4 regions of the Actinokineospora cianjurensis genome follow, and region 2 is predicted to be linked to each of the others. Evidence: riboswitches for the same ligand, from Rfam matches in the RefSeq annotation. Region 2 holds a riboswitch; each other region holds the start of a gene.

Region 1 (7,029 bases), 760 kb from region 2:
GGCCTACGGCATGGAGCAGTTGGGGGTCACGCCGCCGGTGATGCGTCGCCGGGTCGAGGAGACGCTCGACCTGCTTGGCATCGCCGAGCTCCGGCGGCGGGCGTTGCGAACGTTGTCGGGTGGTCAGCAGCAGCGGGTGGCGATCGGCTCGGTGCTGACCATGCACCCCAGGGTGTTGGTGCTGGATGAGCCCACCTCGGCGTTGGACCCGACGGCGGCAGAAGACGTGCTGGCCACCCTGTCGCGGCTTGTGCACGACCTCGGTACGACGGTTGTGCTTGCCGAGCACCGGATGGAGCGGGTCATCCCGTTCGCCGACCGGATGCTCTACATCCCTGGGGATGGCACTGTGCGGGACGGCACGCCCGCCGAGGTGCTGCGGGAGACGCCGGTCGCCCCGCCGATCGTGGAGCTCGGGCGACTGGCGGGCTGGGATCCGCTGCCGATGACGGTACGGGACGCGCGCAAGCAGGCCGGTTCGCTGCGGTCGCGCCTGCCCGAGACTCCTGCCCAGGGCTCGGTGGTGGTCGGCGAACCGTTGCTGAGCAGCACCGGTGTCGTGGTCCGATATGGACAGACCGTGGCCGTGCGGGGTGTGGACCTCGATCTGCGCGCGGGGGAGGTCCTGGCCATCATGGGCCGCAACGGATCGGGCAAGTCGTCGCTGCTATGGGCCTTGCAGGGCTCTGGCCCCAGGCAGGGCGGCGCGGTTCATGTGGACGGCTCGGACCCGAAGGCGTTGCCGAGCGCTCGGGCTCGCAAGCTGGTCGGGCTTGTGCCCCAGACCGCGAGTGATCTGCTGTACCTGGAGACCGTGGCTGATGAATGCGCCGCGGCTGACCTGGAAGCCGGTGCTGAAGCGGGCTCCTGCCAGGCCCTGCTGTCGCGGCTCGCCCCGGGGATCGCCGCTGATCGGCATCCCCGCGACTTGTCCGAGGGCCAACGGTTGGCCTTGGTGCTCGCGGTGCAGCTGTCGGCGGCGCCACGGGTCATGCTGCTGGACGAACCGACGCGCGGTCTGGACTACACCGCGAAGGCTTCTCTTGCGCGGATCGTGACCTCGCTGGCCGCTGAGGGGCACGCGGTCACCATCGCCACGCATGACGTCGAGTTCGTCGCCACCGTGGCGCACCGCGTGATCGTGATGGCCGAGGGGGAGATCGTGTCCGACGGCTCGACAGCCGAGGTGCTCACCGGCTCGCCCGCCTTCGCCACCCAGGTCGCGAAGATCCTCGGCCACGGCTGGTTGACGGTGTCCGAGGTCGCCGCGGCGTTGCCGCAGGTGCTCCGATGACCGCCATCCGGCAGTGGGGGCGTTCCGACCAGGTTGTGCGGGTCGGGCCGCGGTCGGCGCTGGTGCTGGGCTTGGCGTCGCTCGCCGGGTTGATGATGTTCGTGTGGCCGCTGCTGGTGCGGGTCGAGCCGCAGAGCATGCAGCACGGGCCCGACGCGCCGTTCCTCTTCATCGGGATCCTGCCGGTGCTGATCGTGGTCGTGCTGGCGGAGCTGTCCGAGGGCGGGATGGACTCCAAGGCGCTGGCCATGCTGGGGGTGCTGTCCGCGATCAACGCGGCACTGCGCCCGCTCGGCGCGGGGACGGCGGGCATCGAGACGGTGTTCTTCATGCTGGTGCTCTCGGGGCGGGTTTTCGGCGCCGGGTTCGGGTTCGTGCTCGGGTGTACGTCGCTGTTCGCCTCCGCGTTGCTCACCGCTGGGGTGGGGCCGTGGTTGCCGTTCCAGATGCTGTGCTCGGCGTGGATCGGGATGGGCGCGGGGTTGTTGCCGCGCAGGGTCACCGGCAAGGCCGAGATCGCGATGCTCGTCGGGTACGGAATCGTGGTCGCCTACGTGTTCGGGTTCCTGATGAACCTGTGGTTCTGGCCGTTCATCACCGGCGCCGAGGTGCCGTACCACGACGGCCACATCTCCTACGTACCAGGCGATCCCGTGTGGGAGAACCTGCACCGGTTCGCGGTGTTCACCCTCCTGACCTCCACGGCGGGCTGGGACACCGGGCGGGCGATCACCAACACGGTCGCGATCCTCGTCGTCGGCCCGGCGGTCCTGGCGACGTTGCGGCGGGCCGCGCGCAAGGCTTCTTACGGTGTGGCGCCGACTTTCGGCACGCCGTTCCTGCCGGAGGGTGAGCGACGCCACCGGATGGCCGATTGACCGTGGCGGTGGGACTGCGAGACTGACCGCACAACCGAACAGCGCTCGGCGGCGGGGGAAGTCCGGTGGGAATCCGGCACTGACCCGCAACGGTGAGCCACCGCACAGGTGGCGAGTCCGACTACCCGTCCCGAGCGTCAGAACTCCCTCACCCGTCGTGGTTCGCGGTCCGGGGAACCGGCGCCGGTGGCGCCTGTTCCGGTCCGCGCTGCCCGGAAAGGTCCACATGAGACTCCGTTCCGCCGTGCTCGCCCTCGCTTGTGCCGCCGGTGCGGTGGTCGCCGCGCCCACCGCGCAGGCAACCACCACCCACAACCGCGCCGACGCCGCGTCCGGCTGGCTCGCCCGCCAGTTCGTCAACGGCGACCACCTGGAGACCGACTTCGGCGGCACCAGCTACCCCGACGCGGGTCTGACGATCGACGCCGTGTTCGCGTTCGCCTCCTCGGGCACCGCCAACGACTACGGTGCCGCGGCGCTGACCTGGCTCGCGCAGCCCACCGTGCTGTCGGGCTACATCGGCGACGGCACCGAGGCATACGCGGGCGCCACCGCGAAGACCGCGCTCGCGGTGCAGGTCCGCGGCGGCAACCCCACCAGCTTCGGCGGCGTCAACCTCATCACCCGGCTGAACTCGCTGCTCACCCCGTCCGGCCGGTTCTCCGACCAGTCGATCTACGGCGACTACAGCAACGCGTTCACCCAGTCCCTCGCCGTGATCGCCCTCGACCGCACCGCGGCAGGCGCCCCCGTCTCGGCCGTGAACTTCACCGCAGGCACCCAGTGCCCCGACGGCGGCTTCCCGATCGTCTTCGGCGCCCCCACCTGCGCCAGCGACACCGACGCCACCGCCGTCGTCGTCCAGGCGCTGCTCGCCACCGGCCGCACCGCCGCCGCCCAGCAGGGCCTGACCTGGCTCAAGTCCAAGCAGCAAGCCAACGGCGGCCTCGCCTACGGCGACGGCTCCGGCACCCCCAACACCAACACCACCGGCCTCGCAGGCCAGGCGTTCCGCGCGGGCGGCCGCCTCCCCGCCGCCCTCAAGTCCCGCCAGTACGTCCTCTCCCTCCAGGCAAACTGCACCGCCCCCGTCCCCGACCGCGGCGCCATCGCCTACGACTCCACCGGCCTCAACCCCAGCACCGTCACCCGAGCGACCGCCCAAGCCACCCTCGCCCTGCGCGGCGCCCCCTTCGCCACCCTGACCTCGACAGGCTCCACGAACGGCGCACCCACCCTCGCCTGCTGATAGCACACTCGCTCCCCGATGCCTGGTTCCGCCCGACTCCCGGAGCGGAACCAGGCATCGCGATTCCTAGGCGTCGTCGGCCTGAACGGTGGAGCCTGCGTCAAGGCTGACGGTTGCTCCTATCGCGAGTTCGTTCAGCGCAGGCACCGGAGGACACCGGCGACCATGTCTGAGTGCTCGCCACTGAACCATCCGATCGACCCGGACAAGCCTTGGCGGTGGCGTGTTCAGCCACGACGCCTTCGCGTCAGCCGGCCTTCGTGACCCGACCTGGGTCAGATGCCCGTTCACCGCCCTCGCCTTCTGCTGCGGAACACGCCTTCGGATCCACCGACAGCGGGCGATCGTCGAGCAGCAGGCGAGACTGGTCAGTCAGGTCGGGGCCTGTTCTGCTCGTGTGTGAGGCGTCTCGGTATTCGGGAGCCGCCGGGTGTTGGGTAGTCTTTGTCCGACCGGTGGGTTGAGCACACAGCCTGCGTAGCGTGGCCAGCCATCGGGGGTTCGTGTGGAGTTGTTCAGTGCCAGGATCGAGGACCAAGGCACCCACGTCGTGTTGAGTGCGGTCGGTGAGATCGACATGGCCACGGCGCCGGATTTCCGGGTGGCGCTGGCTACCGCGGCGGCGCGGGCGGAGCGGTTGGTCGTGGATCTCACGGGGGTGCGGTTCCTGGGGTCGGTGGGGATGACCGCGTTGATCGAGGCGTACGACCACGCGCAGCGGGACGGGGTGGCGATCACGTTCGTCATCGCGGCGCGCAGCACCGTCCAGCGGACGTTGGAGATCACCGGGCTGCTCGGGTCGTTGCCGGTCGTGCACACCCTGAGGCAGGCTGACGGCTAGCCATGGGCCAGAGGTGGCCATTCGCCTACACTGCCGTGATGGACACGTTCGACGTCGGGTTCCTGGAGCCGATCGGGCTCGGGCGGGTCGAAGGGGCCGTCTACCTGCGGCTTCTTCGGTCGCCGAGGGCTGATGCCAGTGAGCTCGCCGCCGACCTGGACGTGTCCGGGAGTCGGTTGGGGAAGGCGATCGGGAACCTGGTCGCCGCTGGGTTGGTCGCGAAGCTGGCGGTGCGCCCGGTGCGGTACGTGCCTGCGCCGCCGCAGGTGGCCATTGACGCGTTGGCGTTGCGCAGGGCGGAGGAACTGGACCGGCTGCGAGCGACGGCCCGGGATCTCGCGGCGGCGTACGAAGAAGCGCCGCGGGGGCACGCGGCGGACCTGATCGAGCTGATCGAGGGTGGATCGGCGGTGCGCCACCACATCGCGCAGCTGCAACTCGCCGCGCAGGAGGAGGTGCTGATCATCGACTGCCCGCCGTACCTGGGCGGCACCCCGGAGTTCAACGTCACCGAGCTCCAAGCCCTCCAGCGCGGCGTCGCCTACCGCTCGATCTACCACATGCCACTGCTCGACGACCCGGCCCGCCTGGCGCAGGTCGCCACCTACACCGAGGCGGGCGAGCAGGCCCGCGCCCTGGTCGATGTCCGGATGAAGATGATGATCGCCGACCGCCGGGTGGCCCTGCTGCCGCTGAGCTCGGACGAACCCGACACCGGCGCCCGCATCGTCGTGCACCGCTCCCCGCTGCTGACCGCGCTGGTCGCCTGCTTCGACCTGCTGTGGGACCGCGCCACCCCCATCGGCACCGCCCTGCGCGGCACCCGCCGCGACAAGGAGATGCTGGCCCTACTCGCCTCCGGGATGAAGGACGCCGCGATCATGCGCTCGCTCGACATCACCCAACGCACCATGACCCGCCGCATGACCGAACTCCTCGACGAACTCGGCGCCGCCACCCGCTTCCAAGCAGGCATCCAGGCCAACCGCCGCGGCCTGGTCTAGCGGCCGAACATCGCTTCTGCCAGGTCACGCACCGAGGCCATCACGGAGCGGTCTTGCTTGGGGCGGGGGAGTGGCAGCATGAAGCGGATGTCGTCGTCGGAGGCGGGATGGGCGGACTGGGCGGCGGTGCGAAGGGTGTCACGGTCCACGGTGCGGGAGGCGCTGATCTGAGTCTCCTGGGTGCCGATGACCCGGATGTACTGCTGGGTGTCGTCGAAGAGCTCGTAGCGGAGCGTGGGTGACTCGGTCTCACAGGTCAGCGCCCCGTAGGTGCACTGACCCGGGGTGGTTCCCAGCGGCGGGCCGACGGCGATGTAGCTGGAGCCCGACCTCGACGAGAGGTACCAGGTCCTCTGCTGGGGCACAGGTTCGTAACCGGGCACCGCAGTCACCATGAGCGACGACCGGTCCACTTGCGCCGCGGCGATGCGCTGGTCCACATCGGAGGGCACGGCCCCGGCGAGCGCGTGCAGTAGCACCAGACTGACTGCCACGAACACCACCAACGACCCAAGCGCCAGGTACCAGCGCCGCAACAACACCCCCGCCACCAGCGCGAACGGGACGACCCCAAGCAACAACCACAGCGGCTGAGACTGACTGATACCGAGGTGCACCTCGTCGGTGATGTCCCACGCGAGCAGCCACAGCCCGAACCCGATGCCGCCCACGAGAGCAGCCCATACAAACCGTCCACCCCGACTCGACGGCAACCACGACGCCTCGGGTGCCACGCGCGTCACCGCCATCAGGACCACCACGAACACCGCGAACAGTGCTGGGCCTGCGATGAGCAGCGCGGAGCCACCACCGAACATCGCGACAACCCCGAAGCTGACGGCGAGCGGCGCCAGGAAGGCACCCGCCAGCCCCGCCAACCCGACCCGCGCCAGCGACCGCTTGACAGACTCCCCAGCCCCGTTCACGCGGTGACTGTCGCATGTGCACCTTGCTCGGGCATCCGTGGAACTACTCATGTGGTGGCTCTCGTGCTCGCCTGCGGCGTCGACGAAAACGCCTCGCCTGCGGCATTGGCCTGGCGCGAGTTTCGAACTTTGCTCGATGCGGCGAACTTGTTTTGCGCGGGGCCCCTGAACTACCCGTGGCAGGACCGCAAAGCAGGGGCCGAAGAGCTATGGCCCTGTCCGCGAACGACGCTACGGGCAGTCCTCCCCCACACAAAACAAGTCCGCCCCATCGAGCCGGGTTGGCACCAGCGGATCCGAGGAGCGCGTGGTGGCCAACGTTGTAGAGGAGGCGGTTGTAGGCCAACGTCTGGGAGGGGCGTGTTGGGACCAATGCCTGCGATGGGCGCGTGGTTGGCCAACGTTGCAGAGGGCATGTGAAGGCCGCTGCGTCGGCAAGCTCGAACGCGGTCACATTCGTTGGCCACAACTGGCCTACCGGAAGGCATTGCGAGCGATTCTCGGCGTTCGGACGGACGCGGAGATGGGCTTCAGCCGAAACCAGCTCAAGAAGGCTAGCCCCGAAGGTGTGAAGCGCAGTGACTTCCTTCGTGCGACCGCAAGCGTGGCGGTATGCTGTTGACCGCCCGCGCCCGCGCACTGGCCAAGCTCAAGCAGGTGCCCGACACGATCAGGACGATCGGGCTCGCCGATGAGCAGTTCGCCAACTCGACGCCCCACAACGGCCCGGCGTGGATGGCGTACTACGACGCGGCTCAGCACGCCGGAGACACTGGACACGCCCTGTTCGACCTCGCCATCCACGGCCGGTTCGGACAGGAAGCGACCACCCGGCTG
Region 2 (7,029 bases):
CGGGCCAGCCTGCGCAGGATCATGATCTAGTCCCTCTCTGGTCTCGTGCCTGGTTCAGTCGACCCGGTGCTTGGTCTGCTCGACCAGGTCACGCACGTGCGAGATGTCCCCGCACCCCGCCGACACGCGCGCGGCCCTGGCCTCGACGAACCTCTCGCCGAGCTCGACGCGCCGCTGCTCCGGCACGGTGTCGCGGGCGGAGTTGAGGATGGTCCGCTCCTCCTCGTCGAGGTGGTGGTTGATGGCCTTGACCAGGTCCTCCAGCTTCGCGTCCCAGTCCGGCGCCTCGGGATCCCCGACCTCCATCAACGCCAACAGCGCCTGGTGCCCCTCGGCGTGCTCCTCGGCCCCGTGCTCGACCTCGTGCGCGTCGATGTCCTGGAACCGCCGCAACGCCGGGTAGACCTCCCCCTCCTCGGCCTCCGCGTGCGCCACCAGCAACTCGGCGAGATCCCTGAGCGCCCCCACCCTGTCCTCGGAGTTGTCCCGCAACCGCCGGAACAAGTCCTCGAACCGCCGATGATCAGCCAGGATCAACTCGATGACGTCTCCGGACACTGCCCGCCTCCCAACCTGGTCTTCCCACCCGGTCAGTACCCCCACCAGCAGCCGCTCAACCTCCCAGCCACGCTAGGCCCGTTCCCCCCCCCCCGTCCCCCCACACCACCCCATCAGGCGACGACAGCCCAGACCCGCCAGTACACGCCCCCACACCCACTGATCCCCACCCGACCTCGACCCACGCGCGCCCCAAACACCACACGGGCCACCGCACCCAACACGCCCCGCACGCCCTCCCAGGCGTAGCCCCCTCCGACGTCGGCCAGCCCCACGCGCCCCTCTCAGACACCGGTCCGCAGGTATCCCTCTCAGACGTTGGCCACCACGCGCCCCCAAACAACGTTGGCCAAGCAACGCTCCTCGCAGTCGCTGGTGCCAACCCGGCTCGATGGGGTGGACTTGTTTTGTGTGGGGGAGCAGTGCCCGTAGCGTCGCTCACCGTGGCAGGGCCTGCTTTTCGGCCCCTGCTTTGTGGTTCTGCCACGGGTGCTGTCGGGGCCCCGCGCAAAACGAGTTCGCCGCATCGAGCAAAGCTCGAAACTCGCGCCCCACCGCAATGCCGAAGGCGAGCCGTTGATCGTCGACGCCGCAGGCAAGACCGAGAGCCAGACCACCCTCAGCTCAAGATCAAACCCGTCAAAGCACCCCCCGATACACAGCCTACCGGGAGGCACCGACAAAACGGGCAGAGCGAGCAGCCACCCTGTGGACAACCCGCCCCACCCCCCAGCCCACCTACTCCGACCCAGCCTCGATATCCCCCTCCACCTGCAGATACAGCTCCCGCAACTCCCGCAACGTCTCCGGATCCGGCTCAGCCCACATCTTCCGCTCAGCCGCCTCCAGCAACCGCTCCGCGATCCCGTGCAGCGCCCAAGGATTCGACTCGCTCAGGAACTTCCGGTTCTCCGGATCCAGCGCATACGTTTGCGCCAACTTGTCGTACATCCAGTCAGCCACAACACCAGTCGTCGCGTCGTACCCGAACAGATAGTCCACAGTGGCCGCCAACTCGAAGGCGCCCTTGTACCCGTGCCGCCGCATCGCCTCGATCCAGCGCGGATTGACCACACGCGACCGGAAGACCCGGTTCGTCTCCTCGGCCAAGGTCCGCGTTCGCACAGACTCCGGCCGAGTGCTGTCCCCGATGTAGGCCGCCGGAGCGCGGCCAGTGAGGGCGCGGACCGTGGCGATCATGCCGCCGTGGTACTGGAAGTAGTCGTCGGAGTCGGCGATGTCGTGTTCTCGGGTGTCGACGTTCTTGGCGGCCACGTTGATGCGGCGGTAGGCGGCTTCCATGGCCGGGCGGGCGGCGATGCCGTCGAGGTCGCGGCCGTAGGCGAAGCCGCCCCAGACGGCGTAGACCTCGGCTAGGTCGGAGTCGTCGCGCCAGTTGTGGCTGTCGATCAACGGGAGCAGGCCGGCGCCGTACGCGCCCGGCTTGGAGCCGAAGATGCGGGTGGTCGCGGTCCGGGCATCGGCGTCGGAATCGGCCTGAACGTGGGCTCGGACGTAATTGTCCTCATCGGACTCGTCGAGGTCGGCGACCAGGCGTACTGCGTCGTCGAGCATGTAGACCACGTGCGGGAAGGCGTCGCGGAAGAAGCCGGAGATGCGGACCGTCACGTCGACGCGCGGTCGACCCAGCTCGGCCAGCGGGATGGCCTCCAGCGAGCTGACCCGGCGCGACGCCTCGTCCCAGACCGGCCGAACTCCCAACAGTGCCAACACCTCGGCGATGTCGTCGCCGGAGGTGCGCATCGCCGAGGTCCCCCACACCGACAGCCCGACCGAGCGCGGCCACTCCCCCGTGTCCTTGCGGTACCGGGCGAGCAGCGACTCCGCCATCGCCGAACCCGTCTCCCACGCCAGCCGGGAGGGGATCGCCTTCGGGTCGACGGAGTAGAAGTTGCGCCCCGTCGGCAGCACGTTCACCAAGCCGCGCAACGGGGACCCGCTCGGCCCGGCGGGCACGTACCCGCCGTCCAGGGCGTGCAGGATGTTGTCCAGCTCGTCGGTCGTGCGGGCCAGGCGCGGCACGATCTCCTCGGCCGCGAAGCCCAGAACCGCCTCGACAGCGGGGTTCGGCTCCCCGAGAACGTCCACACAGACCTGTCGCGCGTCGGACCACCCCGCGTCCTCCATGGCCTGCACCAAGGACAGCCCGATCGCGTCGATCTCGTCGACCCGGGTGCGGCTCTCCGACCCGTCCTCCGCCAGCCCGAGCGCCTCGCGCAGGCCCGGCAGCGCGGCGGCCTGCCCACCCCACATCTGGCGGGCGCGCAGCATCGAGTTGACCAGGTTCACCCGCGCGGCGCCGACCGGGGCGTCGCCGAGGGTGTGCAGGCCGTCGCGGATCTGCACGTCCTTGATCTCGCACAGCCAGCCGTCGACGTGCAGCAGGAAGTCGTCGAACTCGACGTCGTGCGGGCGGTCGTCCAGGCCGAGGTCGTGGTCGAGCTTGGCGGCCTGGATCAGCGTCCAGATCTGCGCGCGGATGGCGGGCAGCTTCGCCGGGTCCATCGCGGCGATGTTGGAGTGCTCGTCGAGCAGCTGCTCCAGCCGGGCGATGTCGCCGTAGCTCTCGGCGCGGGCCATCGGCGGGACCAGGTGGTCGACCAGGGTGGCGTGCGCGCGCCGCTTGGCCTGCGTGCCCTCGCCCGGGTCGTTGACCAGGAACGGGTACACCAGCGGCAGATCACCCAGCGCGGCGTCCGGTCCGCACGACGCCGAGAGCCCGAGGTTCTTGCCGGGCAACCACTCCAGGTTGCCGTGCTTTCCCAAGTGGACCATCGCGTGCGCGCCGAAGGTGCTAGCGACCCAGCGGTACGCGGCGAGGTAGTGGTGGCTCGGCGGCAGGTCGGGGTCGTGGTAGATCGCGACCGGGTTCTCGCCGAAGCCCCGCGGCGGCTGGACCATCAGCACCAGGTTCCCGGCCCGCAGCGCGGCCAGGACGATCTCGCCACCGGGGTCGGCGGAGCGGTCGACGAACAGCTCGCCCGGCGCGGGACCCCAGTGCTGCTCCATCGAGGCGCGCAGGTCCTCGGGCAGGGTGTCGAAGTAGGCGCGGTACTCGGCGGCGGAGATGCGCACCGGGTTGCCGGTCAACTGCTTCTCGGTCAGCCAGTTCGGGTCCTGGCCGCCCGCCTCGATCAGCGCGTGGATGAGTGCGTCGCCGTCACCGTTGGCCACACCCGGCAGGGCGTCCTCGGGGCCGAGGTCGTAGCCCGCAGCGCGGAGTGCCTCCAGCAGGCGGATAGCGCTAACCGGCGAGTCGAGGCCGACAGCGTTACCGATGCGAGAGTGCTTCGTCGGGTACGCGGAGAGCATCAGCGCGATCTTGCGCTCGGCGGGCGGGGTGTGACGCAGCACGGCGTGCTTGACCGCGATACCCGCGACCCGGGCAGCCCTCTCGGGGTCCGGTACGTATACCGAGAGCCCGTCGCGGTCCTGCTCCTTGAACGAGAACGGCACAGTGATCAGACGGCCGTCGAACTCCGGTACCGCTACCTGCGTCGCAGTGTCCAACGGCGACAGGCCGTCGTCACTCTCCTCCCAGGTTGCCCGGTCAGAGGTCAGCGCTAGACCCTGCAGGATCGGGATGTCCAGGTCAGCGAGGGCGCCCACGTCCCAAGCGCCGTCGTCCCCACCAGCGCTAGCGGCGGCGGGCAGCGTCCCACCGGCAGCGAGCACGGTGACGATAAGAGCGTCGAGCGTGCCTAGAACGGACAGCAACTCCTGCGGCGCGGTACGCAACGACGCGCAGTAGACCGGTACCGCTACCGCTCCGGCGTCCTCGACAGCGTCAGCTAGGGCGGCGATGAACGCGGTGTTCCCGGCCAGGTGGTGCGCGCGGTAGTAGAGGACGCCAACGCGGGGCCCCTCGGTCCGGCGGGCCTCTCGCTCCAGGTGACCCCACGGCGCCAGGTCGACCGGCGCGGCGAACCCGGTGCCGGTGAGCAGGATCGTGTCGGACAGGAAGTGAACAAGCTCACGGAGGTTGTCCGGGCCGCCGAAGGCGAGGTAGCGGTGGGCCTCGGCGACGACCCCGCCGGGCACCGTGGACAGCTCCATCAGCTCCGCGTCCGGCGCCTGCTCACCACCCAGGACGACCACCGGCCGCGGCCCGGCGAGCAGCGAGTCCAGGCCCTCCTCCCACGCCCGGCGACCCCCCAGCAGCCGGACGACGACGATGTCGGCGCCGTCGAGCAGGCCGGGCAGGTCGTCGAGGTGCAGCCGGGCCGGGTTGGCCAGCCGGTACTCGGCGCCGCTGGCGCGCGCGGAGAGCAGATCGGTGTCCGAGGTCGACAAGAGCAGGATCATGAGGCCCTTCCTGGGGTCCTCGCCCCGGGTCGTGGGTGGCGACGGCCGGAGTGTCCTGGCTCCCGGATCAGCGCTCGCCCTGGCCTTCCGGCTGGTGCCGTGGCGTGTTCAGGGTCCGCTCCCCGGTGACAGGAACATTCCCGCCCACCACCCTCTGGCGGGACCGCGCCGGACTCCCACCGGCTTCCTCCATTGCCATCGCTGCTTCGCGCTCACCCTATATTCGGCAGGTGCCTTCCTCCCAGCGCCGAACGGGCGCCGACGCCTGCCCAGGTGCGCTCGACGTGCACCGCGCGGCCGACGGCGGACTGGCGCGGGTCCGGGTCCCGGGTGGGTGGCTGCGCGCCGACCAGCTGCACCGGCTGGCTGATCTGGCCGTCGACCTGGGTGACGGCGCCCTGGAGTTGACGTCGCGGGCGAACCTGCAGCTGCGCGGGCTGGCTGAGGGCGCCGAGGTGGAACTGGGCGCGGAACTGGCGGCGATCGGGCTGCTGCCGTCGCGGACCCACGAGAAAGTGCGCAACATCATGGCGTCCCCGCTGGGACCCGGTGACCTGGTGGCCGAGCTGGACGCGGCGGTGTGCGCGGAGAGTGACCTGGCCGCCCTGCCGGGCCGGTTCCTGTTCGCCCTGGACAGCGGCGCCGGTGACGTGGCGTGGTCGGGCGCGGACCTGGCGGCCCTCCCGGTCGGCGACCGGGTAGCCCTGCTGATCGGCGGCATCGACCACGGCGTGCGAGTGGCACCCGACCAGGTCGTCCCGGCTATGGTCGCCTGCGCGAAGGCGTTCTTGCAGGTCAGGGGCGAGCAGTGGCGGATCGTCGAACTGCCGGACCCGGGGGTCATCGCGGCCACGCTCAGTGACTATGTGGCCACGCTCGCGGACACTGCGGCCACGCTCGTTGACACTGCGGCCACGCTCAGTGACACAGCGGCCAGGCTCGTTGACACCGCGGCCACGCTCAGTGATTCTGCGGCCACGTCTGCCAACAGCCTGGGGCAGGCCGGTCCGCTGTCCGGACTTCGGGGGCCGGGCATCGCGGTCACGGCGGAGCGGGTGATGCCGGGCACACCACCCACCGGTGGGCCGATCGGGCCGGTCGTGTTCGCTGACGGCGGTCTTGGTGTCGGTGCGGCCGTGCCGTTGGGGCGGTTGACCGCGGACCAGGCGCGGGCGCTCGGCGATGTGGTCATCACCCCGTGGCGTGGGGTCGTGGTGCGCGGTGAACTGCCCGAGATCGGGTTGATCACCGACCCGACGGCCGCCGGGATCGGGGTGACGGCGTGCGCGGGTCGGCCGCACTGCCACAAGGCGCTGGCCGACGTGCGGGCCGCGGCGCTGGCTGTGTCGGTGCCGGGGCGGGCTGTGCACTGGGCGGGGTGCGCGCGTCGGTGCGGGCGACCGGCGGGAGACGTGCTCGACGTGGTGGCCACAACGGACGGCTACCTCGTTGACGGCCGGGCGATCCCCGGCGAGCGGGTGACTGAGGCGGTCGCCCAGGGAAGGCAGGACTAACGGTGACGGACTACATCAGGGACGGCGCGGAGATCTACCGCCGCTCGTTCGCGACCATCCGCAGTGAGGCCAACCTGGCCGGGCTGCCCGAGGATGTGGCGCGCGTCGTGGTGCGCATGATCCACGCCTGCGGCATGGTCGACCTGGTCGACGACGTCGCCTACTCCCCCGATGTGGTCGCCTCCGCTCGCGCCGCGCTGCTGGCGGGCGCGCCGGTGCTGTGTGACGCGCACATGGTGGCCTCCGGGATCACCCGCAAGCGCCTGCCCGCCGACAACGAGATCGTCTGCACGCTGACCGAGCCCGGAGTGCCTGAGCGGGCCGCGGAACTGGGGAACACGCGCAGCGCGGCGGCGTTGGAGCTGTGGCGGGACCGGCTGGCGGGGTCGGTGGTGGCCATCGGCAACGCGCCGACCGCGTTGTTCCACCTGCTCGACATGATCGACGCGGGCGCGGGTCGTCCGGCCGCGATCCTGGGGCTGCCCGTTGGGTTCATCGGCGCCGCGGAGTCGAAAGACGCTCTTGCCGCGCACGGCGGCGGTATCCCGTACCTGGTGGTTCGTGGTCGGCGCGGCGGTAGCGCCATGGCTGTTGCCGCTGTCAACGCGATCGCGAGTGAGGCAGAGTGACC
Region 3 (7,029 bases), 770 kb from region 2:
CGGGCAGCGGTTCAACGCCTACCAGGTCTCCGAGGCCATCCGAGTCGCCAGGGAAGGGGTCTCCGCATGATCGACATCAGGGGTCAGGTGGCCTTCCTGACCGGTGCCGCCGAGGGGTTGGGCCGGGAGATCGCCCGCGAGCTCGTCGCGGGCGGCATGCGGGTCGCGCTGCTCGACGTGCAGGCCGACAAGCTCGACAGGCTGGTCGAGGAGCTGCGCGGCGGCGGTGCCGACGTGTTCCCGGTCGTGGTGGACCTCGCCGACGCCGAGGCCACCCGGGCCGCCACCGAGCAGGCACTGGCGCACTACGGCACACCGCGCGTGCTGATCCACAACGCCGCCGTGCTGCGCGAGGTGTCCATGCTGGACGTCACCTTCGACAACTGGCGGCGCGAGGTCGACATCATCCTGCAAGCCGCGTTCGTGCTCACCAAGACCGTCTGGTCGGGCATGGTCGAGGCCAAGGGCGGCAGCGTCGTGTTCATGTCCTCCGGCTCAGCGCTGTTCGGGTTCGTCAAGGAGACCGCCTACACCCCGGGCAAGCACGCCCAGGAGGGCCTGATGAAGGTGCTCGCGATCGAGGGCAAGGAGCACGGGATCGCGGTCAACACCATGTCGACCGGGCGGCCCATCGACACGCCCATGTCGGACTCGCACTACACCGAGGAGATGCGGATCGGCATCGTGCCGCCGGACCGGCTCGCCCCGGCGTTCGCTTTCCTGGCCGGCATCGACGCGGACTTCGCGACCGGGCAACGGTTCAACGCCTACCAGGTCTCCGAGGCCATCCGGGCGGCCAGGCGATGATCTCCACCGACCGCGCCCCGGCGCCCGCGGGCCACTACGCGCAGGCCGTCCGGGCAGGCGGGTTCGTCTACGTCGCGGGACAGGTCCCGCGCGCGCCGGACGGCACGTACACCCCGGGCGACATCACCGCCGAGACCGACCTGGTGCTGCGCAACCTGGCCGCGGTCGCCGAGGCGGCGGGCGGTGGGCTCGGCGACGTGGTCAAGGTGACCGCGTACCTGACCAGGACCGAGGACTTCGCCGAGTTCGACGCCGAGTACGCCAGGCACTTCGGCGCGACCAGGCCCGCGCGCACCACCGTGGTGGCCGGGTTGCGGTCGGTGCTGGTCGAGGTGGACGCGGTGCTGTACCTGCCGGGGTGATCGTCGGTCCACTGTGTCCCGTGCCGGGTGTGCCACCATGGCTGGACCGGCCGGGGCGAGACGGGGTGATGCGGGCGTGCTGACGGTGAGCCTGGCGGGGCTGCGCGCGATCGAGGCCCTGGCCACCCACGGGTCGATGACGGCGGCGGCCAGCGCGCTCGGCTACACCCCGTCGGCCATCTCCCAGCAGATCGCCCGGCTCGGCCGCGACGTGCACCAGCCGCTGGTCGAGCAGCAGGGCGGGCGCACCACGCTGACCGTGGCCGGGCGGATCCTGGCCGAGTCGGCCAGCCGGATCGTGATCGAGCTGGAGAGCATGAGCGCCGAGTTGCAGGCGCAGACCGAGACGGTCACCGGCACGCTGCGCATCGCCGCGTTCCCGACCGCGGCCCGCGGCGTGATCCCGGCGGCGATGCGCGAGCTGTGCCTGGCCTGGCCCGAGCTGGAACCCCGGCTGATCGAGGCCGACTCGCACCGCGCGGTCGAACTGGTCGCCAGGGGCACGGTCGACCTCGGCGTCGCGCACGACTGGCTGGCGATCCCGCTCGCGCTGCCCGACGGCCTGCAGGCCAGGCACCTGGGCAACGACTTCTCTGACGTGCTCGCCCACCACACCCACCCGCTGGCCGACCGCGCCTCGGTCGAACTCGACGAGCTGGCCGACGAGTCCTGGCTCTACGAACCCGGGTCGGTCGCGCACGACTTCCTGCTCAACACCTACCGCCGCTCACCGCACCCGGACCGGTTCACCCACATCGTCAGCGAGTACGCCAGCCAGATCGAGATGGTGGGCGCCGGACTGGGCCTGGCCCTGGTACCGCGGATGGGCCGCGGCACCCTGCCCCCCACGGTCCGCGCCCTCACCGTCAAAGCCCCACCCCTGCGCCGCATCTACGGCGTCTGGCGCACCCCCACCGGCCGCCGCCCAGCACTCTCCGCCGCACTCGGCGTCCTGGAAGCGACCTGCGCCAGGCTTGAACAGGAGCGGTGAGCGTCGGGTCCCGTCGACGCCTGCCGGTGGTTGGCCGCTGACCCGCACCCATCGCAGGGGCACGTCCGGGCGTGGGATGGCGCGTTTGGGCGGTGCCGGTGCGGCTGGGGGTCGGCTAGGGTCGGGGATGCCGATGGTTCGCCGGGTGCGCGGGAGCGCGTCCGGCGAGGCAACAGGGAACCCGGTGGGAATCCGGGACTGCCCCGCAGCGGTGAGTGGGAACGACCGCCGTCAGATGAGCACTGGGCGCGAGCCTGGGAAGCGACGGCCAGTAGGCGTGAGAGTGGTGCCCACGAGTCCGAAGACCTGCCCTCGGTGCGCGCGTCGCTGTGGCGCGCGCTGGTCTGGGGCCTCTCGGGTGGGCCGCCGCCGCTGTGGTCGATGGTGGTCCTCCCGTGCCCTGGGCTGTTCGCCGAGCTCACGAGGAGAGAGCTGTGAACGTTCCCATCGGGTCGACCGTGCTGGGGTACCCGCGCATCGGCGGCAGGCGTGAACTCAAGCGGGCGGTGGAGCGGTACTGGTCCGGCCGTCTGGACGAGGCGGGTCTGCACGACGTGGCCGCCGGGCTCCGCGCGCAGGCGTGGCGCGAGCTGTCGGGGCTCGACAGCGTCCCGGGCAACACGTTCTCCTACTACGACCAGGTCCTCGACACCGCCGTGCTGTTCGATGCCATCCCCGCGCGGCACCGTGACCTGGGCCTGAACGCGCTGGACACCTACTTCGCGATGGCGCGCGGCACCGACGAGGTGACGCCGCTGGAGATGACGAAGTGGTTCGACACGAACTACCACTACCTGGTGCCCGAGGTCGGCCCCGACACCCGGTTCGCGCTGACCGGGGACAAGCCGGTCGCCGAGTACCGCGAGGCGGCATCGCTGGGCATCAAGACCCGGCCGGTGCTGGTGGGCCCGGTGACCTTCCTGCTGCTGGCCAAGCCGTCCGCCGACGCGCCCGCGGACTTCGCGCCGCTGAGCTTGCTCGACGGGTTGGTCGAGCAGTACGCCGAACTGCTGGAGACCCTGCGCGCGGCAGGCGTGGAGTGGGTGCAGCTCGACGAGCCCGCCTTCGTCGCCGACCGCACCCCCGACGAGCTGGCCGCCCTGCAGGATGCCTACTACCGGCTGTCGAACCTGTCCGACCGGCCGAACATCCTGGTCGCGGGCTACTTCGGCGACTGGGGCGAGGCGCTGCCCGTGCTGGCCGAGAGCTCGGTCGAGGCCGTCTCGCTGGACCTGGTCGCGGCCCCCGAGGCGATCGAGCGGGTCTCCCTGCTGCACGACAAGATCGTCGTCGCCGGTCTGGTCGAGGGCCGCAACGTGTGGCGGACCGACCTGCACCGCGCCGCCGAGTTGGGTGCCCGGATCGCCGACACCGGCGCCGTGCTGGCCGTGTCCACCTCGTGCTCGCTGCTGCACGTCCCGCTCGACCTCGACGCCGAGACCGACCTGGCGCCCGAGGTCCGCTCGCGGCTCGCGTTCGCCAAGCAGAAGGTCGACGAGGTGGTCCGGCTCGGCCGCGTCCTGCTCGGCGGGGAGTCCGCCGACCTGCTCAGCGACACCGCCGCGGGCACGGCGACGCGCGACGAGGCCGTCCGGGCGCGGCTGGCCGAGGTCACCCCCGAGCACCGGACCCGCGTGCCCTACCCCGACCGGGCCGACGCCCAGGAGTCCCGGCTGCGGCTGCCCGCCCTGGCCACCACGACCATCGGGTCGTTCCCGCAGACCGGCGCGGTGCGCCAGGCGCGGGCCGACCTGCGCACCGGCGCGATCGACGAGGCGGGCTACGAGCAGCGGATGCGCGAGGAGGTCGAGCGGGTCATCCGGTTGCAGGAGGAGATCGGCCTCGACGTGCTCGTGCACGGCGAACCCGAGCGCAACGACATGGTGCAGTACTTCGCCGAGCGGCTCGACGGGTTCGCCCACACCGAACTGGGCTGGGTGCAGTCCTACGGCTCCCGCTGCGTCCGCCCGCCGATCCTGCACAGCGACCTGTCCCGGCCCGCGCCGATGACCGTCCGCTGGGCCGAGCACGCGCAGTCGCTGACCCCGAAGCCGGTCAAGGGCATGCTCACCGGCCCGGTGACCATCCTCGCCTGGTCCTTCGTGCGCACCGACCAGCCGCTGGCCGACACCGCCGACCAGGTCGCGCTAGCGCTGCGCGACGAGGTCGCCGACCTGGAGGCCGCGGGCATCGGGATCATCCAGGTCGACGAGCCCGCGCTGCGCGAGACGCTGCCGCTGCGCGAACGCGACCGCAAGGCGTACCTGGACTGGGCGGTCGGCGCGTTCCGGCTCGCCACCGGCGGCGCGGCGCCGTGGACCCAGGTGCACACCCACCTGTGCTACTCGGAGTTCGGCGACGTGATCCACGCCATCGACGGCCTCGACGCGGACGTCACCACCATCGAGGCCGCCCGGTCCCGGATGGAGATCCTCGCCGACCTCGCCGCCATCGGCTACGCGCGCGGGGTCGGACCGGGCGTGTACGACATCCACTCGCCCCGGGTGCCCGGCACCGACGAGGTCGCCGGTCTGCTGACCGAGGCCACGAAGGCGGTGCCCGCCACCAGGTTGTGGGCCAACCCGGACTGCGGCCTCAAGACCCGCGGCTACGCGGAGGTCGAGCCCGCGTTGCGCAATCTCGTCTCGGCCGCTATTCGCGTGCGCGCACAGGTCTGACGCCTTGCCGGGGCGGGGTCCACGCGACCCCGCCCCGGCGGGCCCGGATTGCCGAAGAACTTTCGCAGCCGTGCCAACGGTTGTGCGCACGTCACACCGGTGCGGAGACCATTTGGTGGTGTGGAGCCCCGCGATCCGGGTGTTACGCTGCCCGCGCCCGGCTCCACCCGGGCTGTCACAACCGAATAGTCGTTGCCCGCGATGGGGAAGCCGGTCGGAATCCGGCACTGTCGCGCAACCGTGGGCCACACCAGTGGCGAGTCGGACCACCGCGCGGGCAACCAGCAGTCGAACCGCTGTCGCGAGAGCAGAGGTGACATCGGGCGCTGCCGCGTCGGTCTCCCTCCGTGCTCGTCAAGGAGGATGGATGACCGGGGCGTTGAGCAAGGGCCTCCGTCGAGTTGCCGCTGTCGTGGCCGTCGCCGCGCTGGTCACCGCTGGTGTGGCCACCGTCGCCGCGGCCGATGCCGACCGGACCGCCGCGAAGTCCAACTCCCACTGGCTGGCCCGCCAACTTGCCGCCGACGGCACGATCGAGAACCCGCTCGGCGGCAGCCTCCCCGACCACGGCTTGATGATCGACATCCTGCTGGCCGGGTACGCCTCGGGCAACGGCGCCCTCGTCGAGCCGATCGTCACCTACCTCGACGACGAGAAGTTCGCCAACGACTACTTCACCTGGGACGGTCTGCTGCCCGACATGGGCTACGACGCGATCATCCGAGGTGGACAGACGGCCAAGACCCTGGTCGCCGCCGAGGTGTCCGGACGGAACCCGCGCGACTTCGGTGGCTACGACATGGTCGCCGAGACGAAGGCGTCGATCGCGCGCTCCGGGCCGCACAAGGGCCGGATCAGCGACTACTCGAAGAATCCCGAGTGGTCGGAGATGGTCAGCAACGAGGCCAACATGTTCGGCCAGTCCCTCGGCGTCATCGGGCTGGCGGGCGTGGGGGAGAACGACCAGCTCGCCATCGACCGGCTGCTCACCCAGCAGTGCTCCGACGGCTACTTCCGCATCTTCTTCGGCGTCATCCCGACGGCGCAGACCCCGGAGCAGGACGAGGACGTGCTGCCCAACGGCTACAAGTTCTCGACCTGCGACGAGGGCGAGCCGTACGACCAGTCCTCACCGGACGGTGACACCACCGGCCTCGCGCTCTCCGCCCTGCTCGCCGCCCGGCACGCGGGCGCACCCGACCTCGACGACCCCATCGAGCGCGCCGTCGCCTGGCTCAAGCAGAACCAGGCGAGCAGCGGCGGCTGGAGTGGCGGGGTCGGCACCGAGACACCGAACGCCAACAGCACCGGGCTGATCACCCAGGCCCTCGCCGACGCGGGCGGGGCGGACGCCGAGGTGGCCAAGGGCGTGCGGTTCCTGAAGTCCGCGCAGGTCACCGCCGCCGACAAGGACACGCCCATCGCAGGCGAACTCGGCGGCATCGCTTACACCCCTGCGGGCTACGACAGCGCTCGGCGCAACGGGATCGGGAGCGACTTGCCCACCTGGATCCGGGCGAGCGCGCAGGCGTCGTTAGGGCTCTCCCAGGTCGGCTTCTACGACCTCACCAAGGGCAACATCCCCGATGGGGGCGAGGAACCCACGTCTCCGTCCACAACGCCCACGCCCACGTCGACCACCACGCCTGCCCCGACGACCACGCCCGACGTGACGACGCCCAATGTGACAACGACTGAGCAGACGACATCCACCACCGTGGCGCCGGAGACGAGGACGGAGACCGTCACCGCCGCCCAGCGCCCACGCACCAGGACTCCGCGCCCCGTCAGCTCGCGTGCGGGTGCCCAAGCCCCGCCGCCCGCTACCGCGCCGCGGACCGATGTCATCCCGGTTGTCCCGCCACCCGTGGAGACCCCGGCGAGCACCCCCGCGGCCAAGCTCGCGGCCTTCCTGGCAGGCAGGCTCGTCGACGGCGACCACATCGAGGTGAACCAGGACGGAAGGTCCTTTGTGGACTATGACGCCACGGCGGACCTCGTGTTCGGGTTGCGCGCACTGGGCGGCCAGGATGACGCGGTCCAGCAGGCGACGCTGTTCCTCCTGAACGCCGACTCGGTCAAGGCATACGCCCACGGCGCGCCCTACGAGAAAGCCGACGCCGCCTACGCCGAGCCGCTGGCGAAGCTCCAGTTGCTCGGCCGCTTCCTGAAAGCCGACGGCGGAGCACCA
Region 4 (7,029 bases), on a different contig from region 2:
GGTGATCGCCGCGCTCGACCTCGCCGAGCGCAAGCGCGTGCCGCTGGAGTGGTTCGCGCTCTCGGCCGGTGCCCGGATCTCGATGGCGTCGGGCACCGAGAACATGGACTGGGTGGCCGCCGCGCTCAAGCGGATCGTCACCTTCACCCAGGACGGCGGCGAGATCAACATCGTGGTCGCCGGGATCACCGTCGGCGCCCAGCCGTACTGGAACGCCGAGGCCACGATGCTCATGCACACCAAGGGCATCCTGGTGATGACCCCGGACTCGGCGATGGTGCTCACCGGCAAGCAGTCGCTGGACTTCTCCGGCGGCGTGTCCGCGGAGGACAACTTCGGCATCGGCGGCTACGACCGGGTCATGGGCCCCAACGGCCAGGCCCAGTACTGGGCGCCGAACCTGTCCGGCGCGCGCGATGTCCTGATGGCGCACTACGACCACACCTACGTCGTGCCTGGCGAGATCGCGCCGCGCCGCGCGGAGACCACCGACCCGGTGACCCGCGACGTGTCCAGCTTCCCGCACGCGGTGGTGGGCAGCGACTTCGCCACCGTCGGCGAGGTCTTCTCCGTCGAGCACAACCCCGACCGCAAGAAGCCCTTCGACATCCGCACGGTGATGCGCGCGCTGTCCGATCAGGACCACCGGGTGCTGGAGCGCTGGGCGGGCATGGCCGACGCGGACACCTCGGTGGTGCAGGACGTCCACATCGGCGGCTGGCCGGTCTGCCTGGTCGGCATCGAGTCGCGTTCGGTGTCCAGGCGCGGTTTCCCGCCCACCGACGGCCCCGACACCTACACCGCGGGCACGCTGTTCCCCCGGTCGTCGAAGAAGACCGCGCGCGCCATCAACTCGGCGTCGGGCAACCGGCCGCTGGTCGTGCTGGCGAACCTGTCCGGATTCGACGGTTCGCCGGAGTCGATGCGCAAGCTCCAGTTGGAGTACGGGGCGGAGATCGGCCGGGCGATCGTCAACTTCCAGGGCCCGATCGTGTTCTGCGTGATCTCCCGCTACCACGGCGGCGCGTTCGTCGTGTTCTCCAAGGCGCTCAACCCGAACATGACGGTGCTGGCGCTGGAGGGCTCGTTCGCGTCCGTCCTCGGTGGTGCCCCGGCGGCGGCGGTGGTGTTCTCCGGCGACGTGAACAACCGCACCGCGACCGACCCCAGGGTGACCGAGCTCCAGGCGCGGGTGGCCGCCGCCGAGGGCGCCGAGCGGGCCGCGCTCAACACCAGCCTCGCCGAGGTGCGCGCCTCCGTGCGCGCGGAGAAGCTCAGCGAGGTCGCCGCCGAGTTCGACCGGGTGCACAGCATCCAGCGCGCGGTCGAGGTCGGCTCGGTGGACGCGATCGTCAGCGTCGCGCAGCTGCGGCCGCGGATCATCGAGGCGATCGAGCACGGGATGAAGGTGTGACCGGTCGCTAGGTGTCCCTTGTGGCCGGTCGGTGTTGCCCGAAGGGGCGGACCGGGGGCCATGGCCCGGGCGGGCCGTGCCGTGGTGTTGTTGAGCGGTGCGGCGGCGGCGCGAGGTGTCTTCTACTGGTCCGCCCCCTTCCCCGGGGGCGGACCAGCGGGGATCTGGCCTGCTCGCGTTGCAGCGGGCGGCCGGGAACACGGCGGTGGCGTCACTGCTCGGCGTTCCCGCGCGGACCGAGGTCGAGCCGCCTGCGGACGTCGCGGTGCCGGTGCCCGACGCGGGTGTGCCGGGCGAGGTCGTGCGGGTGGCCGAGGAGCAGCGGCTGGCCGTCGGGGAGTCGGCTGAGCGGGCCGGGGAGCGGGTGGACCAGGCGGTCCGGGCTCATCAGGACCGGTTGTCCGCGACTGTCAGTACCCAGGAGGCCACGGCTGTCGCAGCGCTGGGTTCGTTGCGTGCCAACGTAAGCGCGCAGTCGTCTGCTCAGGCCGCCGCGGCCCAGGCTGCTTCCACGGGTACCCGTGCGACGGTCCGGGCTCGGGCGGGGGCCGGGGTGACGGCCGCGCACGCTCGGATCGATGTGATGGGGGAGGAGTCCCGCGCGGCCGGACAGCGGGAGGCTGAGCGCGCGGTTCGTGAGACGCCCGCTGCCTCGGCCGCGCGTCCGCCTGCCGCGGCGGGGGATCCGGACATCGCCGCTGGGCAGGATCGCATCGGGCAAGCCGTGGCGGACAAGGCCGGTGGCGAGTTGGCGCGGTCGGGCGGGGAGGCGGCGGGGCAGGTCCGGGCGGGGGTCGCCGCGGCACAGTCGAGTCTGTACGACCCGGCGAAGGAGAGCGCCGCCTCGCAGGTGCGGGACGCGGCTGACCAGACCGACCGGGCGTTGGTGGAGGGGACGGCCACTGCGGTTTCCGCTTTGCGGGCAACGGGTTCGCGGACGGTCGAGACGGCCGCGCGGGGGCATCAGCGGTTTGTGGCGGCCTTGCGTGCGGGGCGGCAGACGGCAGTGGGGGATCTGGCCGCGTGGGGCGCGGAGAGCCGTGGCCGGTTGCGGGACACGGCGGCTCGGCTCGGGGCTGGGTTGGTCGATCACGCGCGGTCGTTGGCCGGGTTGGTCGCGGGGCGGGCGCGGCCGGTGGAGGACCCGGTCGGTGTGGTTCGGGCCGCTGGGGACCAGGTGTCGCAGGGGATTGACGACGCGGCGGGTGGGCTGGTCGAGGGGGCGGGGCAGCTCGCTTCCGGGCACCAGGAGGCCGTTGGGGGAGTGGGGGAGCAGGCGGCTGGGGCGTTCGGTCGGGTGGGGGAGGCGGCGGGTGCGGCGCTGCGGCAGGGTGCGGCGGCGTTCGCCGGGCAGGCCGGGCAGACGCGGGACGCGATGACGGCAGAGCTGGATCGGGTGCCCGCTGTGGCGGGTGACGCGTTGGGTGCTCGACACCGGTCTACTGTGGATGGTCATGCCGGGGCGGTGGACCGGTCTGTCGAGGCGCAGCGGGGGTGGGTGTCCGACGCGCGTTCCCGTGGGGCGCAGGGGGCGGTCAGGTTCGCGGGTGAGGCCGAGCGGTTGACCGGGCAGGCTCGGTCGCAGCCGGTGCAGCGGTGGTTGGCGGAGATCGTCGGCCGGATGCGGAACTGGCTGCGCGAGAAGTGCGGCGACGTGCTCGGCGGCATCCTGTCCGGGCTGATCCTCTCGATTCCGACGATCATCATCGGGGTCGGGTTGCTGCTGGCCGGGCCGGTCGGGTGGACGGTGCTCGCGGGTCTACTGGTCGTGGGCGTCGGTCTGGGGATCTACGGGCGTTGGCAGGAGTACAAGGCGGATCACGGCGGCAACGGACCGGGATTCCTTGCCGGACTTGGCTTGGTGGGTCTCGGCATCGCGGACCTGACCGGCATTCCGTACATCGTGGAGGCCGCGGTGGGCCAGCGCGCCTTCGCCCCGACCGGGATGAGCGACTTCGAACGGTGGGAACGCGGCACCCAGGGCGTGGTCAACCTGGCCCTGCTGGTCGCGGGCGGCGCCAAGAAGCTGTTCGCCGAACGAGCTCCCGTCGAACCCGTCCGCGCCCCCGTCGACCCGCACACCGTCCCGATCCCCGGCGAGAGCAACAACGCCCGCTTCGAAGCCGCCCGCCAGATCATCCTCGACACACCCCCCGCCGACCGCGCCGCCGCCACTCGCGTCCTGTTCCCCCGCCTCACCGAACTCAGCGGCAACACCTGGAACTTCCGCGCCAACCCCTCAGCCGACGGCGGAATCCACTTCACCGGCGAGGGCGCGCCCTTCATCTTCGCCATCGACAACGCGGGCAACGCCTTCCAGGGCAAGATCGGCCCCGGCACCCTCACCATCCACCCGGGCGCCCCCACCACGGTCAACTACACCACCCTCCGCCCCCTGACTCCCACACCCCCGCCACCCCCGATACCCGCTCCTGCCACCGCCACCGACCCCATCCCCCCGGTCGCCCCTCGGCTACCTGCCCCACCCTCCGAGCGCGAGCCCGAACCCAGCAGCCACTAGCCGGACAAGCCCGCCAGTCGATCATCCAGATCGGCTGACCGAGTGCCTTCGGCTGATTGCCGATTCGGCCCGCCAGTGGCTCGGTCTCGATCATCGAGCAGGCCATCGGCTCGGGTGGGATACAGCGGACCGTGCCTGTGGGCACTGCTCCAACCGAGCGACACGCCCACTAGATGTGGGGTGCGATGGCCGGGCGCGCACCCATGTATTGTGCCTCTAGCTGGTTCGGCCGATCATCCAGATCGGTCGTCGCAAGAGGGAACCCGGTGTGAGTCCGGGGCTGCCCCGCAGCGGTGAGTGGGAACGAGAGCCGTCACGAAGCACTGGGCCACGACAGGTCTGGGAAGCGGCGGCCGGTAGGTGCCGATGAGGCGTGCCCGCGAGTCCGAAGACCTGCCAGCGCTTCCGCACGCGTCCGCGTGCGGGTGTCCGCGGCCCCGAGGGAGGGCGGGAGGACGTGGCGGTCGCGCGCGCCCGCCCGGTCTCCGCTGCCCGGGGTCGCTCGGTGAGCGAGGAGAGACCTGTGACGGCCACGACCACCATGCGCGTGCGCAAGCGCGATGGGACGTTGGAACCGGTCGACGTCAACAAGATCGTCGGGGCGGTGCGCGCCCAGGCCACCGGACTGTCCGATGTGGACCCGTTGCGGGTGGCGACCAGGACGATCAGCGGTCTCTACGACGGCGCGAGCACCGAGGAGCTCGACCAGCTCTCCATCCAGACCGCCGCCGCGCTGGTGGCCGAGGAGCCGGAGTACTCCAAGCTCGCTGCCGGGCTGCTCGCCGCGTTCATCGGCAAGGAGGTGCGCAGGCAGGGCGTCGGCTCGTTCAGCGACAGCATCGCGCTCGGCCACGACCAGGGCCTGATCGGTGATACCACCGCCGCGTTCGTCGCCGCCAACGCCACCGAGCTCGACGGCGCCGTCGACCCCGCGGCCGACCGGCGGTTCGAGTACTTCGGCCTGCGCACCGTCTACGACCGCTACCTGCTGCGACACCCCGAGCAGCGCACCGTGATCGAGATGCCGCAGTACTGGCTGCTGCGGGTCGCCTGCGGCCTGTCCACGACCGCCGCCGAGGCCATCGGGTTCTACCGGCTGATGTCGTCGCTGGCGTACCTGCCCAGCTCGCCGACCCTGTTCAACTCCGGCACCCAGCACACCCAGATGTCCTCGTGCTACCTGCTCGACTCCCCGCGCGACGAGCTGGAGTCGATCTACGAGCGCTACGCCCAGATCGCCAGGCTGTCGAAGTTCGCGGGCGGCATCGGCGTGCAGTGGTCCCGGGTCCGCTCCCGCGGCGCCCTGATCCGCGGCACCAACGGCCACTCCAACGGCATCGTGCCGTGGCTGCGCACCCTGGACGCGTCGGTGTCGGCGGTCAACCAGGGCGGTAGGCGCAAGGGCGCGGCCTGCGTGTACCTCGAGACCTGGCACCCGGACATCGAGGAGTTCCTGGAGCTGCGCGACAACACCGGCGAGGACGCCAGGCGCACGCACAACCTCAACCTGGCCAACTGGATCCCCGACGAGTTCATGCGCCGGGTCGAGGCCGACGCCGACTGGTCGCTGTTCGACCCGGACGAGCTGCCCGAGCTGGTCGACCTGTGGGGCGAGGACTTCGACCGCGCCTACCGCGGCGCCGAGGAGGCGGGCCGGGCCGTGCGCACGGTCAAGGCCCGCGACCTCTACGGCAAGATGATCCGCACGCTGGCGCAGACCGGCAACGGCTGGATGACCTTCAAGGACACCTCGAACCGGACCTGCAACCAGACCGCCGAGCCGGGCAACGTGGTGCACCTGTCCAACCTGTGCACCGAGATCCTCGAGATCACCAGCGACGAGGAGACCGCGGTCTGCAACCTCGGCTCGGTCAACCTCGGCGCGCACGTGCTCGCCGACTCTCCCGACGGCATGGACTGGGAGCGGCTGCGCGCGACCGTGCGCACCGCCGTGGTGTTCCTCGACCGTGTGATCGACATCAACTACTACCCGACCGAGCAGGCTGCCCGCAGCAACCCGCGCTGGCGGCCGGTCGGCCTCGGCGTCATGGGCCTGCAGGACGTCTTCTTCAAGCTCGGCCTGCCGTTCGACTCCCCGAGGGCGCGGGAGCTCTCGACCCGCGTCGCCGAGGAGATCTACCTGACGGCGCTGGAGTCGTCTGCCACGCTGGCCGAGGAGTCGGGCGCGCACCCGTCGTTCGCGCAGACCCGCGCCGCCCGCGGTGACCTGCAGCCCGACCTGTGGGGCGTCACGCCGACGCAGACCGAGCGGTGGACCGCCGTGCGGGCCCGCGTCGCCGAGCACGGCCTGCGCAACTCGCTGCTGATCGCCGTCGCGCCGACCGCCACCATCGCCTCCATCGCGGGCTGCTTCGAGTGCATCGAGCCGCAGGTGTCGAACACGTTCAAGCGCGAGACCCTCTCCGGGGAGTTCCTGCAGATCAACTCCTACCTCGTGCGCGAGCTCAAGGCGCGCGGGCTGTGGACCGACGACGTCCGGTCGCGGCTCAAGCGCGATGAGGGGTCCGTGCAGGGGCTCACCGAGCTGCCTGCCGACGTGCGCGAGCTGTTCCGCACCGCGTGGGAGCTGCCGCAGAAGGCACTGGTCGACCTGGCCGCCGCGCGCGGCCCGTACATCGACCAGAGCCAGTCGCTGAACCTGTTCGTGGCGTCGCCGACCATCGGCAAGCTGTCCTCGATGTACCTCTACGCCTGGAAGTCCGGGCTGAAGACCACGTACTACCTGCGCTCCCGCCCGGCGACGCGCATCCAGCAGGCGACCGTGCCGACCGCGGCAGCCGCCCCGGTCGACGCCGAGGCCATCGCCTGCTCCCTGGAGAACCCCGAGTCCTGCGAGGCATGCCAGTGACGGCTCTTGAGACCACCGGCCTGGCGGGCACCGCCCGCGGCCACGCGCTGCTCGACCCCGGCATGGACCTGACCCTGCGGCCCATGCGCTACCCGCTGTTCTACGACCGCTTCCGCGACGCCATCAAGAACACCTGGACCGTCGAGGAGGTCGACCTGCACTCCGACCTCGCCGACCTGGCCAAGCTCTCGCCTGCCGAGCGGCACCTGGTCAACCGGCTGGTGG

What was found. Region 2 has a riboswitch for cobalamin ahead of cobN (cobaltochelatase subunit CobN). Riboswitches for the same ligand answer to the same signal wherever they lie in the genome.
Region 1: another riboswitch for cobalamin. It lies ahead of CLV68_RS14975 (prenyltransferase/squalene oxidase repeat-containing protein); the one in region 2 lies ahead of cobN (cobaltochelatase subunit CobN).
Region 3: another riboswitch for cobalamin. It lies ahead of metE (5-methyltetrahydropteroyltriglutamate--homocysteine S-methyltransferase); the one in region 2 lies ahead of cobN (cobaltochelatase subunit CobN).
Region 4: another riboswitch for cobalamin. It lies ahead of CLV68_RS26695 (ribonucleoside-diphosphate reductase subunit alpha); the one in region 2 lies ahead of cobN (cobaltochelatase subunit CobN).

Annotation. Positions count from the first base shown of each region.
Region 1 covers NZ_RCDD01000002.1:58,612-65,640, forward strand. The annotation lists gene CLV68_RS14965 (ABC transporter ATP-binding protein) at 1-1,294, shown strand, start outside; gene CLV68_RS14970 (ECF transporter S component family protein) at 1,291-2,172, shown strand; cobalamin riboswitch at 2,168-2,319, shown strand; gene CLV68_RS14975 (prenyltransferase/squalene oxidase repeat-containing protein) at 2,399-3,421, shown strand; gene CLV68_RS14980 (STAS domain-containing protein) at 3,927-4,262, shown strand; gene CLV68_RS14985 (helix-turn-helix domain-containing protein) at 4,301-5,266, shown strand; gene CLV68_RS14990 (hypothetical protein) at 5,263-6,192, opposite strand; gene CLV68_RS14995 (NsdA family TPR-like regulatory protein) at 6,805-7,029, shown strand, end outside.
Region 2 covers NZ_RCDD01000002.1:813,857-820,885, forward strand. The annotation lists gene CLV68_RS18210 (DoxX family protein) at 1-23, opposite strand, end outside; gene CLV68_RS18215 (hemerythrin domain-containing protein) at 55-558, opposite strand; gene cobN (cobaltochelatase subunit CobN) at 1,297-4,884, opposite strand; cobalamin riboswitch at 4,933-5,074, opposite strand; gene CLV68_RS18225 (precorrin-3B synthase) at 5,115-6,398, shown strand; gene CLV68_RS18230 (precorrin-8X methylmutase) at 6,401-7,027, shown strand; gene cobJ (precorrin-3B C(17)-methyltransferase) at 7,024-7,029, shown strand, end outside.
Region 3 covers NZ_RCDD01000002.1:47,424-54,452, forward strand. The annotation lists gene CLV68_RS14920 (SDR family NAD(P)-dependent oxidoreductase) at 1-70, shown strand, start outside; gene CLV68_RS14925 (SDR family NAD(P)-dependent oxidoreductase) at 67-807, shown strand; gene CLV68_RS14930 (RidA family protein) at 804-1,169, shown strand; gene CLV68_RS14935 (LysR family transcriptional regulator) at 1,246-2,160, shown strand; cobalamin riboswitch at 2,278-2,488, shown strand; gene metE (5-methyltetrahydropteroyltriglutamate--homocysteine S-methyltransferase) at 2,595-4,838, shown strand; gene CLV68_RS14945 (hypothetical protein) at 5,206-7,029, shown strand, end outside.
Region 4 covers NZ_RCDD01000005.1:310,738-317,766, forward strand. The annotation lists gene CLV68_RS26685 (ATP-binding protein) at 1-1,414, shown strand, start outside; gene CLV68_RS34240 (hypothetical protein) at 1,626-1,802, opposite strand; gene CLV68_RS34245 (hypothetical protein) at 1,998-3,935, shown strand; cobalamin riboswitch at 4,140-4,350, shown strand; gene CLV68_RS26695 (ribonucleoside-diphosphate reductase subunit alpha) at 4,459-6,804, shown strand; gene CLV68_RS26700 (ribonucleotide-diphosphate reductase subunit beta) at 6,801-7,029, shown strand, end outside.